Regions from separate parts of the Caballeronia jiangsuensis genome, predicted to be linked through region 1. Evidence: riboswitches for the same ligand, from Rfam matches in the RefSeq annotation. Region 1 holds a riboswitch; the other holds the start of a gene.
The links. A riboswitch is a leader RNA that binds a small molecule or an ion and turns the genes downstream of it on or off. The one in region 1 is predicted to bind thiamine pyrophosphate.
Positions count from the first base shown of each region.

Region 2: linked by a shared signal. The riboswitch ahead of thiC (phosphomethylpyrimidine synthase ThiC) and the one ahead of PQR08_RS24645 (FAD-dependent oxidoreductase) in region 1 are both predicted to bind thiamine pyrophosphate.

Region 1 is NZ_JAQQDB010000025.1:70,647-77,047, reverse strand. It holds gene thiE (thiamine phosphate synthase) at 1-556, opposite strand, end outside; gene PQR08_RS24655 (thiazole synthase) at 553-1,359, opposite strand; gene thiS (sulfur carrier protein ThiS) at 1,383-1,580, opposite strand; gene PQR08_RS24645 (FAD-dependent oxidoreductase) at 1,597-2,745, opposite strand; TPP riboswitch at 2,929-3,053, opposite strand; gene PQR08_RS24640 (ABC transporter ATP-binding protein/permease) at 3,285-5,027, shown strand; gene PQR08_RS24635 (glutamate synthase subunit beta) at 5,095-6,401, opposite strand, start outside.
Region 2 is NZ_JAQQDB010000009.1:51,304-57,704, reverse strand. It holds gene PQR08_RS11695 (hypothetical protein) at 198-698, opposite strand; gene PQR08_RS11690 (YMGG-like glycine zipper-containing protein) at 908-1,087, opposite strand; gene thiC (phosphomethylpyrimidine synthase ThiC) at 1,382-3,313, opposite strand; TPP riboswitch at 3,460-3,601, opposite strand; gene PQR08_RS11680 (EamA family transporter) at 3,846-4,787, shown strand; gene PQR08_RS11675 (hypothetical protein) at 4,861-5,115, shown strand; gene PQR08_RS11670 (YadA family autotransporter adhesin) at 5,418-6,401, shown strand, end outside.

The DNA.
Region 1 (6,401 bases):
CGGTGCGCACGCCGAGGTCCAGCACGCGTTCCACCCAGTCCGCGCTCGGCAACACCGGATACAGGCCGAGGCGATCGGGACACGCCGGGAAGCCGCCCTCGGGAGCCGGCGGCAAATCGGCGACGCGCGGGAAAGTAGCGAAATCGACAGGCCAGGCGTCCGCCTTGTTCTCGTCGCCCGCGCGCCAGGCGAGCGCGAGCGTGAGCGCGTCGTGCGGTTCGAAGTTGCAATCGAGGAAGGCGGCGAGCGCGGCCAGCCAATCATCGGACCATTCGCCTTCCAGCGCGACACGTTCGTCGCCACGATGCAGCGTCACGCGGCCGTCACGCGCGTCGAGCACCGTCGCGCCGCTTGCCAGGAGCCGCGCGCTGTCCGCGTCGTGCAACTCGGCCGCGACGATCAGATCGCCGGCTTTCGGCGATTCCGGCGCGGTCAGGCAGATGCGCCAGCGCGTTTCGGCCGCGGGCCATTCGCCCAGACGCGCGCGAATCCGCTCGGCGACTTCGATCAGTTCGTCGGCCGGCGGCCAGAAAACTTCGCGATTCAGCAAGCTCATGTCGCGCCTCCGTCCTGATGCCAGAACGGCATGCCGACGACCGGCGTGCTCGCCTGCGCGCTGTCGCGCTCGGCCATCGGGCCGGCGAGAAATGCGGTGCGCCCCGCTTCGACGCCCAACGCAAAGGCCCGCGCCATCTGCGGCGGGAAAGTCGCCTGCGATACGGCCGTATTGAGCAGCACGCCGTCGAAGCCCCATTCCATCACCTGGCAGGCGTGCGACGGCACACCGAGACCGGCATCGACGATCAGCGGCACGTCCGGCAGCCGCTCGCGCAGCGTGCGCAGCCCGTACGGATTGGTTACGCCTTTGCCGGTGCCGATCGGCGCGCCCCACGGCATCAGCGCTTCACAGCCGGCATCGAGAAGGCGCCTGCCGATCACGAGGTCTTCCGTGCAATACGGCAGCACCTTGAAACCTTCGCGGATCAGCTTCGCGGACGCTTCCACGAGGCCGATCGGGTCGGGCTGCAGCGTGTAATCGTCGCCGATCAGCTCCAGCTTGATCCACGGCGTTTCGAAGACTTCGCGCGCCATATGGGCGGTGGTCAGCACTTCGTCGACGCTCTGACATCCGGCCGTGTTGGGAAGCAACGCGACGCCGTGGCGCTTCAGCACATCGAAAAAGCCGGCTTCGCCCGTTTCCGACTGGCGGCGCAGCGCGACCGTGACCATGCCGGGCCGCGCGGCGTCGATGGAGTCGGACAGCGATTGCAGCGACGGATAACGCGAAGTGCCGAGCAGCACGCGGCTCGGAAAGGTCTCGCCGTAGAGCGTGAGAACGTCGGCGGTGGATATGGTCATGATTCGATCCTTCGGTTCGGAATTCAGCCGCCCGCGACGGGCGACACGACGTCGAGCTTGTCGCCCGCGGCGAGCGTTTTCGTGGCGTGCTCGCCGCGCCCGACGAACTGGCCGTTCAACGCAACCGCGAATGGCGGCTTCGCGCCGAACGCGGCGAGCGCTTCGGTAACGGTGGCGGTGTCGGGCAAATCGAAGACACGCTGATTGATGTGGATGTTCATCTCGTTTGTCTCTTGCTCAATGCGAAAGCGCGGGCGCGACCGAGAACTCGCCGTGCAGCAGCTCGGGCCAGCGCGCGGCGCCGCGGAAATCGGAGAAAGTGTCGGCATCGGCGACGTCGCCTGAAGCGAGCGCTTCGGCCAGATGACTCGCAGCATCCGCGACTTCGGGCGCGATCATGAAACCGTGCCGGTACAGGCCGTTCACGCGCACGGTCCGCGCCCCGTCCCAGACAATTGCCGGCCGATGATCCGGCAAGGTCGGCCGGCAATGCGAATTCAGTTCGAGGATGCGCGCCTCGCCGAAGCCCGGATGCACGGCGAAAGCCGCGCTCAGCAGTTCGAGCGCCGAGCGCACGCTGACGGGCGACATGTCTTCGCCTTCCACTTCCGTCGCGCCGATCACGTACAGATCGTTCTCCTTCGGCGCGATATAGAGCGGATAGCGCGGATGCAGCAGCCGCACCGGCCGCGAAAGCCCGATGCCCGGCGCATGCACGCGCGCAACCTCGCCGCGGATGCCGCGCAGCGCGGGCCACGCGGGCTTTCCGCCCAGACCACGGCAATCGATGATCCAGCGGGCGTCGGGCATTGCGTCGACCGGCGTGTTCCAGTGCGTGCGCACGCCGCGCGCAGCGAGTCCGGCCGCGAGCGCGCTCAGGGCCTGGCGGTTATCCAGCTGGCCTTCGTTCGGCAGCAGCCAGCCCTGCGCGAAGCGCGTTCCGAGCGCGGGTTCGGCCTGCGCGACCTGCGCGCCCGCGAGCTTGACGAAGCCGCCATCGAGCAGATCGGGAGGCGAATTGGCGCGCAGACGGCGCTCGAAGAGTGGCGCCTCGGCGCGATCGGCACCGTGCCACACGACGAGCGTGCCGTTGCGCTGAAAGAAGACCGGCTCGGGCAATTGCTCGATGAGACGCGGCCAGCGTTCGAGCGACGCCGCGCCGAGGCCGACCACGAGCGGCTCCGCGCTCGCCGCTTCCGCGAGCGGCGCGAGCATCGCGGCGGCGACCCACGCAGCCGATTGCGTGCCCGCCGCATCGCCGCGTTCGTAGAGCGCGACGTCATGGCCCGCGCCCGCGAGCTGCCAGGCGACGAGCCGTCCGACGAGCCCGCCGCCGACGACGGCGAAGTCCTGCCCGCGCGCGGCGCCCTGTTCGATCCTGTTCAATTCGATGTCTCCAAAGGGCGTGACGCTGCACCGCACGAGGAGACGAAGTACGCGATCTCGACCGTGCTGGCGCGACGCCACATCACGAGGACGAAATCAGCGGAGAGACCGGCTCGGCATCGGATGAAACGTGCCGGGCGGAAGAAAAATACTGGAAGAGACTGGAGGAATGGCGCGGGATTCGCGCGTTCTCCGGAAACTTCCCTCGCCGGTATTACCCGGATCGGGTGCAAAGGGTCTCTCTCAGCCTCGCCGCGCTGCCGACCGTTCCTGCCGCCGATGCACGCGAAGCACCCCTGTTTCGTCGAGGATCATTAAAACATGAAAGGCGAAGCCGCTGCAAACCGGGATTGCCCGCCTTTTATCGCGCGCGTCGGCACTCTGGCACAATGCCGCGAACATGGTTCGCCGGCCAATCGCACGAAATTAAGCGAGCGTTAAGAGAATCCCGGAACAATTTACGGGGCCGGAAAACGCCGCGCGCGGCCCGGCCGCGGACGTCACAATCGGGCGCCACGGGGCGCATCAGCAGGAAGCTCATGACCAACACTCGTACCGAAAGCACGCAGCAGAAGGCCGACGAAGTCTCGGCCTGGAGCCTCATCAAGCCCTACTGGGTCTCGGAGGAGCGCGGTTTCGCGTGGGGCCTGCTCGTCGCGATCATCGCGATCAACATGACGGTCGTGTGGATCAATGTCCGGCTCAACAGCTGGAACGCCGACTTCTACAACGCGCTGCAGAACAAGAACGTCAAGGACTTCCCGCATCTGCTGCTGATCTTCACGGGCCTCGCGTTCGCGTACATCCTGCTCGCGGTGTACGGGCGCTATCTGCGGCAGATGCTCGCGTTCCGCTGGCGGCAGTGGCTCACCAACCGGTTTCTGGAGCAATGGCTTGGCGACAAGGCGTTCTACCGTATCGAGCGCGATCGCCTCGCCGATAACCCCGACCAGCGTATTTCCGACGACCTCCAGTCCTTCGCCACCACCACGCTTTCGCTGTCGCTCGACCTGCTTTCGACGCTCGTCACGCTCGTCACCTTCATCACGATTCTCTGGACCATTGCGGGCGCGCTCACGTTTTCGCTCGGCGCCACGCCGATCACGATTCCGGGCTACATGGTGTGGGCCGCCGCGCTCTATGCGATTCTCGGCTCGCTGATCATCCAGAAGGTCGGGCATCCGCTCGTGTCGATCAACTATCAGCAGCAGAAAGTGGAAGCGGATTTTCGCTTCGGGCTGATTCGGGTGCGCGAAAACGCCGAACAGATCGCGTTCTACGACGGCATCTCCACCGAGACCGCCAACGCAAAAACCATCTTCCAGCGCATTCGCGACAACTGGTGGCTCATCATGAAGTACACGAAGCGCATGACCTTCGTGTTGAGCTTCTACGGGCAGATCGCGATCATCTTTCCGATCATGGTCGCCGCGCCGCGCTACTTCGCGGGCGCGTTTTCGTTTGGCGTGCTGATGCAGATTTCATCGGCGTTCGGCACGGTCAGCGATTCGTTTTCATGGTTCATCAATAGTTATTCGACGTTGGTCGAATGGCGCGCTACCGTCAACCGTCTGCGCGAATTCAAACGCGTGATGCGCTCGACTCATATCCGCGAGGAAACGTCGCCGGCGACGGAGCACGGCGGCATCAACCTGCATTACACGAGCACGCCTTCCCTCACGACGAACGGCCTCATGCTCGCGCTGCCCAACGGCACGCCGCTCTCGCGTGTGGCGAACGTGTCGATCGAGCCGGGCTCGCGCTGGCTCGTCGTCGGGCCGTCCGGGTCGGGCAAGAGCACGTTGATGCGTGCGCTGGCTGGTTTGTGGCCGTTCGGCGACGGCACCATCGATGCGCCCGTCGACGCGAAAATGATGTTCATCCCGCAAATGAGTTATCTGCCGATCGGGACGCTGCGCGCGGCGCTGTCGTATCCGTCGCCCGGCGGCACGTTCAGCGACGACGAATCGCGCGAAGCGCTGCGTCTGTGCAATCTGGAAGCGTATGCGGACCGGCTGGAGGAAAGCGCGCACTGGGCGCGGAGTCTGTCGCCGGGCGAGCAACAGCGTCTTGCCGCGGCGCGCGTGCTGCTGCACAAGCCGGACTTCGTGTTCCTCGATGAAGCCACCAGCGCGCTCGACGCGGAAAACGAACTGCATATCTACAACACGCTCGTGGAGCGGCTGCCGAAGGCGGCGATTCTGAGCGTGGCGCATCGCGAGTCGGTGGCGATGTTCCATGATTACAAGATCGAGATCGAGAGGGCGATGGCGGAGGTTTGAGCCACGCGCAGCCAAAACAAAAAAGGCCACGCAACTGCGTGGCCTTTTCGCATCGTCGCTCGACGACCTACCGCGGCAACTCGCTCGCCCCCATCAGATACGCATCCACCGACCGCGCACACTGACGTCCTTCGCGAATCGCCCAAACGACCAGCGACTGACCACGGCGCATATCGCCCGCCGTGAACACCTTGTCCGCCGACGTGTAATACGCCTTGTCGCCTTCCGTCGCCGCGCGCACGTTCCCACGCGCATCCTTCTCGACGCCGAACGCCTCCAGCACCGGCGACACCGGCTGGGTGAAACCCATCGCGAGCAGCACGAGATCGGCCTTCAGTTCGAATTCGGAATTCGGCACTTCCTGCATCTTGCCGCCCTTCCACTCGACGCGCACCGCGATCAGCTTTTCGACCTTGCCGTTCTTGCCTTCGAAGCGCTTCGTCGCCACCGACCAGTCGCGATCGCAACCTTCTTCATGCGACGACGAAGTGCGCAGCTTGATCGGCCAATACGGCCACACGAGCGGCTTGTTTTCTTCCTCGGGCGGTTGCGCGAGCAGTTCGAACTGCGCCACGCTCTTCGCGCCATGACGATTCGACGTGCCCACGCAGTCCGACCCCGTATCGCCGCCGCCGATCACGACGACATGCTTGCCCTTCGCCAGCAGTTGATCCGTCAGCTTGTCGCCGGCGTTGACCTTGTTCTGCTGCGGCAGGAATTCCATCGCGTAGTAGATGCCTTCCAGCTCGCGGCCCGGCACCGGCAAATCGCGCGGCGTTTCCGAGCCGCCCGCGATCACGACCGCGTCGAACTGTTCCTTCAGCTCGTCCGGCGTGATCGATTCCTTCGCCGTGTTGCCGATGTACGCCGGCAACGGATCCTTGCCGATGAACACGTTCGTGCGGAAGGAAACGCCTTCGGCTTCCATCTGACGCATACGGCGGTCGATCAGCCACTTCTCCAGCTTGAAGTCGGGAATGCCGTAACGCAACAGACCGCCGATGCGATCGTTCTTCTCGAACACGACGACTTCATGCCCCGCGCGCCCGAGCTGTTGCGCGGCCGCGAGGCCCGCAGGACCGGAACCGACGACAGCGACCTTCTTGCCCGTCTTGTGCTTCGGCGGCTGCGGCACGACCCAGCCTTCGGTGAAGGCTTTGTCGATGATCGCGTGCTCGATCGACTTGATGCCGACCGGATCGTCGTTGATGCCGAGCGTGCACGCCGCTTCGCACGGCGCCGGACAGATGCGGCCCGTGAACTCCGGGAAGTTGTTCGTCGAGTGCAGCACGTTGATCGCGCTCTTCCAGTCCTGCTGGAACACGAGATCGTTGAAGTCCGGAATGATGTTGTTGACCGGGCAGCCGTTGTTGC
Region 2 (6,401 bases), on a different contig from region 1:
GGAGCTATGTAGCCAGAACTGTGCCAATCGTCTGGCGAATTGTGTCGAAGCCTTGTCGGATAAGGAAAGTGTCTCAGCGCACAGTTGCGTAATGTGTGCGTAAGTGCGCGAGTCGATCAGAAAATGTTGCAGCTTTGTTACGCAGGCGTGCGCCGGACGGCTTTTCTGTGTCATCCGACGCGATCGCGACACGGCGCTCAGTGTCCGTGGCCGCCGCCCCCGCCACCGTGCCAGCTGCTGCCGCCACCGTGCCAGCCGCCTCCGCCGCCGTGCCATCCGCCGTTGCCGTGCCAGCCGCCGCCGTGCCATCCGTGACCCCAGCAGCAACCGCCGCCGCCCCAGTAGCCGAAGCCGATCGAGACCGCCGGATAGCCGTAGCCATATCCATAGCCGTAATACGCCGGATATCCCGCATACGGATAGTACGGATACGGATAAGGGTACGGATAGGTCTGGTAGTAGTCGGAATAGGGCGAGCCGACGGCGTACTCGTACTGCGGCGGCAGCGTGGCAGGCGAGGCCGCTACCGCCGCTCCCGATGCGGGAACGACGAACTCACGCTGCGCGTAGGTCGCACTCGTGACGGGATAGGGTGGATAAGCCGGATACCCGTAAGGGTAATAGCACCCGCTGAGAAGCAGCCCGGCGGCGAGCGCGGCGGCGGCCGTTCTGGGTCCGGGAATAAAGGCGGAAATCATGATGCTGCTCCTTGCGCTACGGCTTGCCGGACTCTTCTCGATGAAAATCGAACGGTCCGTTAGAAACAGCTTAGACGAACGATGGCGCGCAAGCGTCCGATGTCATGTGACAAAGCATTACCAAAGCGCCTTTCTGTAACAAACATGAAACAGCGAATCGGTTTGACGCGGCGAAGCGCAACGCTTCGCCGCCTAAAACGGCCACCTCCTTACTTGCCGACCTGATTGCCGATGACGCCGCCGACCGCAGCGCCGCCCAACGTCGAAAGTGCGCTGCCGCCGATCACCGCTCCGCCGGCCGCGCCCACGCCTGCGCCGATCGCGGTATCCCGTTGACGCGTGGTCATGTCGCTGCAAGCGGTCAATCCTCCCAGAAACGCGATGACCATTGCAGCGGCGCCGATCTGTTTGATGTTTTTCATGTCGACTCTCCAATTCGATGATGAGATGAATCGGCTCCGGTTCACACGCGGCTACGCGAGCCGCGCAGTGACCGTTTTCGGCGTCGACCAACAAGGGCCGCCATGTTTTCGCCGGTTCGTTCGCTTTTTCAGCAGGAAAAGTGCCCGAATCGTCAGATTGATCGCTCATTCAGACGCGACAAGGCTTTGCGCCCGATTCCGATAAAAAAACGGCCTGCCGCACGCGCTGTGCGACAGGCCGTTGTCAGCCAAAAACAAGCATCAAGTCGGCTGGTAGATTTCCGAGCCCTTCTTGACGAACTCGATCGCCTTCGTCTCCATGCCCTTCGCGAGCGCTTCGTTTTCGCTCACGCCTTGCTTCGCGGCGAAATCGCGGACGTCCTGCGTGATTTTCATCGAGCAGAAATGCGGGCCGCACATCGAGCAGAAGTGCGCGACCTTGGCCGAATCCTTCGGCAGGGTTTCGTCGTGGAATTCGCGCGCCTTGTCGGGATCGAGGCCGAGGTTGAACTGGTCCTCCCAGCGGAACTCGAAGCGCGCTTTCGACAACGCGTTGTCGCGAACCTGCGCGCCCGGATGACCCTTCGCCAGATCCGCCGCGTGCGCCGCCAGCTTGTAGGTGATGATGCCTACCTTGACGTCGTCCTTGTTCGGCAGGCCGAGGTGCTCCTTCGGCGTGACGTAGCAGAGCATCGCGGTGCCGAACCAGCCGATCATCGCGGCGCCGATGCCCGACGTGATGTGGTCGTAGCCCGGCGCGATGTCCGTCGTGAGCGGCCCGAGCGTGTAGAACGGCGCTTCGTCGCACCATTCCAGTTGCAGGTCCATGTTCTCCTTGATGAGCTGCATCGGCACGTGGCCGGGGCCTTCGATCATCACCTGCACGTCGTGCTTCCACGCGATCTGCGTGAGTTCGCCTAGCGTCTTGAGTTCGCCGAGCTGCGCTTCGTCGTTGGCGTCGTAGATGGAGCCGGGGCGCAGACCATCGCCGAGCGAGAACGAGACATCGTATTGCTTCATGATTTCGCAGATGTCTTCGAAGTGCTCGTAGATGAAGCTTTCCTTGTGATGCGCGAGGCACCACTTCGCCATGATCGAGCCGCCGCGCGACACGATGCCGGTCATGCGATTGGCGGTCAGCGGCACGTATTGCAGGCGCACGCCCGCGTGAATCGTGAAGTAATCGACACCCTGTTCCGCCTGCTCGATGAGCGTGTCGCGGAAGATTTCCCACGTCAGGTCCTCGGCCTTGCCGTTGACCTTTTCGAGCGCCTGATAGATCGGCACCGTGCCGATCGGCACCGGCGAATTGCGGATGATCCACTCGCGCGTTTCGTGGATGTGCTTGCCCGTCGAGAGATCCATGACCGTGTCGCCGCCCCAGCGGATCGCCCAGGTCATCTTGTCGACTTCCTCGCCGATGGAGGAGGTCACCGCCGAATTGCCGATGTTCGCGTTGATCTTCACGAGGAAGTTGCGGCCGATGATCATCGGCTCGCTTTCCGGGTGATTGATGTTCGCGGGGATGATCGCGCGGCCGCGCGCCACTTCTTCGCGCACGAACTCGGGCGTGATTTCCTTTGCCGCGTCCTTGCCGAACGCCGCCGCGCCGAAGGCCTGGCCCGGATGCTGGCGACCCATCATCGCGGCGAGCTTTTCGCCATTCGGGCCGCTCTGCTTCAGGCTTTCGAGATATTCGGCGCGCCGCTGGTTTTCGCGGATCGCGATGTACTCCATCTCGGGCGTGATGATGCCTTGCCGCGCGTAGTGCATTTGCGAGACGTTCTTCCCGGCCAGCGCGCGGCGCGGATGACGATGCAGGTCGGGGAAGCGCAGTTCGGCCGTCTTCGGATCGGCGGCACGCTCGCGGCCGAATTCGCTCGACAGTCCGTCGAGCTGTTCGGTGTCGCCTCGTGCTTCAATCCATTGCGCGCGCACGGCGGGCAGACCCGCGCGGATGTCGATGTTCGCGTCGGGATCGGTGTACGGACCGGATGTGTCGTACACGTACACCGGCGGGTTCTTCTCTGCCCCGAAGCCGTCGGGGGTGTCCGATTGGGTGATTTCGCGCATCGGCACGCGGATGTCGGGCGTCGAGCCGGTTACGTAGACCTTGCGCGAGTTCGGCAGCGGCGCGATGGCGGCGGCATCGACGACGGCATTCTCGGACAGGAACTTCGGGTTGGCATTCATGTGCTGTCTCTCCTGTAGGGATGGTTTATTGCCGAAGCACGACGACGCACACACGAACGCAGTCGAGCTCGGCTGATTCAGGAGCTAAACAGGGAGGAACGAGATGGAAAGGTACGGGTCCGGAAGAAGTGGCTGGATGCTGCAAACCATGGAACCCGAACGCTTCCCTGCGCTGGCATTATCCAGATCAGGTTCAAAGGGTATTTCTCACCCACGCCACACGAAGCGATTTCGTCGATAAAACCGATCGAGATCGCGATGTGCAACGCAGGACCCCCGCGTTAGCAGCCGACACGTTACACCGCGGCGTGGCGTCTTGGCAACCATTCGTAAAGTTGTGCAAACGCGTTCCGTGCTTACTGCATAATGTCGGGCTCCGCGGATTATCGGGGTTTTCCCGAGGATCGCGCGGTCTCTCCTCGCGCAATCGCACTTCTTTCGTCCCGTCATGCCGTTCAGTCTGGTAGTCGCCGCAGCGTATTTCCCTGTTCCTTTTGCAGTTATCCGGCGCGCAGCCGTCGCGGAGTAATGCATGTCCGCTTTGCCGCCGCCGCGTCTGCCGTTCAGTTTCCCCGACCGTTTTCCGTTTCGCGCGCCGCGCTCGTTCAAAGGGCAGGTCGCGCTTGCGCTGGCCGTCGTTTATCTCGTGTGGGGCTCGACGTATCTCGGGATTCATTTGTCGCTCGAGTCGTTTCCGCCGCTCATGCTCGGCGGTTTGCGCAACCTGTGCGCTGGTGTCGGGCTCTTCGTGATCGCCGTGCATCGCAAGGCGGTGTGGCCCAGCGCGCGGGAAGTGCGCAATGCGGCGATCGTCGGCACATTGCTGGAGGGTTTGTCGAGCGGGATGATGGCCTACGGCATGCGCACGGTGGGAACCGGCACGGCTGCGGTGATGGTGGCCACCGTGCCGCTCTTCGCGACGATCTTCACCGCGTTGAGCGGGCGCGGGGTCGCCAGGGGTGAATGGTTCGCGGTGGCGCTGGGTCTCATCGGCATCGTGCTGCTGAATCACGGCGATCCTTCTCCTAGTTCGACCGTCGGCACATTGGCGATTCTGTGCGCCGCGATTTTTTGGGCGGGCGGCGCGCATCTGGCGACGCGTCTGCCGCAGCCTTCGGATCTGCTGATGTCGACGGCTTTGCAAATCGGGCTCGGCGGATTGATCGCGACGGGTATCGCGCTGGCGGCGGGCGAGCGGGTGACGCATATGAGCGTCGGCGCGGGATTTTCGTTTATTTATCTCGTGGTGATCGGATCAATGGCGGCGTATGTCGCGTATAACTTTTTGATTCGGAATACGAGCACGATTGTCGCGACGAGTTGTCTTTATGTGAATCCGGTCGTTGCGGTATTGCTGGGGGCGTTGCTGCTCGGGGAAATCATCACGCAATGGACTGTTATCGCGACGGTCGTGATTTTGCTTTCGGTCGGGCTTTCGTTCTGGTTTGATTATCGGCGGCGGGGATTGGCTTAAGCGCTGGTTGTGAATTGACGCGAAACGGCTTTCGCGCCTGAAGCCGGCAGAGTGAAACGACCTGTCTTCGCACTTGCCCTGGCATTTCAATCCGAGTGTCACGGGATTTGGTAACACGCGGGAAAATGCCCGGTTCTTGGAAGAAGTCGCGCAGACGGTCAGCGAGATGTCGGGCAAGTCGACTATTCACGCGAATGGCGGCGAACAGGACATCTTCATCAAGGTCATGGAGCGTCATGGAAGAGCCAGTGACGACGAACTGGTCGACGGCACAACGCTAAACACGCCTTCCGATTTCAGCCCCTTTCTCAGCGACGCAAAGAGTTGACGGCCTAACTCACTGTGATTTGTCAAAAAGCGGTGCAATCAACAGTGCCTTCAATCGTCTGACTATAATGCTGTCCGCAAACAATCATATTACTGATTGTTACGGTGGACGTTCGTCATAAACGACTCTTCGAACGCCTGAAAACATCAAACAAAGCGATTCTGATGTCTCGTTATCCGTGATACGGCGGAATGCCAGTAATTTGCGGGCAGCGAGATAACACGTGTTGCAAGTGATTTTCGCGTGAGCGAAAAAGAAAGCTACGTTCGGGAACCTTGGCCGGAATTCGAACGCAGCGAGGGATGTACATCAAATATTTTGTTATCGGGGAATTATATATGAAGCGTAATCAAATTCGGTTTAAGCCGGTCATGACGGGGGTGTTGATTAGCATGGCCGTTCTGGCGGGTTCCGGTGCTTCGGCCGGGACGATCACAGGCTGGAACAACACGTTGGGCGAGTCTTGGATGGGGCCCGTGCCGCGAGACGGTACGAATATCTATGGCGACGACAACCATACAGATGCACTGGCGACCATGATCGGCGATCACCAAGTTAATGCCGATGGTCCGGGAGCCGTTTTGATCGGAAACTACACGAGGGCGTTTACGTTAGACGGTTGGGACTATGTACCAGGTCCGTCGATAGGTCCCGTTGTCATCGGAGATTTCGCGCAGGCCGGAATGAGCGGCGTCGCCATCGGCGGAAACGCGAGAGCTTCTCAAGGTGCCATCGCCATTGGTGAGCAAACGAAAGCTGGCAAGGGTGCGATTGCCGTGGGCGTGTTGACCTCGTCTGCTGAGCGTGCAACGGCGATGGGTTTTTATTCCACTGCGAGTGGTGAAAGTTCAGTCGCGATCGGCTTCACGGCGGTTGCTTCAGGTACTGACTCTGTCGCGATCGGCAATGGCAGCAGCGATGGCGGACAAGAGAACGTTTTCAGCGTCGGCAGCGAGAGCGACCGGCGTCGGATTATCAACGTCGCCGACGGCATCGACGGCAACGACGCTGTCAACATGAACCAGTTGAACGCAGTAGGCCAACTTGTCGCGCAAAACACCGCCGACATCCTGGCTCTCCAGGGCGGCAACGGGCTTGTCCGGAGCGCGATGCTCCAGTCGACCGTGCGCGCCGCAGCTCCGGTCGTCAGCGCTGCCGTCTCCGACTCGCTCTTCGCAGCGAGTGGCGACGCCGGTGAAACCGCCACGGCATCGGGCACGCACGCCACCGCCATGGGTGCGAACGCGAACGCCAGCGCCGACAATTCGGTCGCCCTCGGTGCGAAC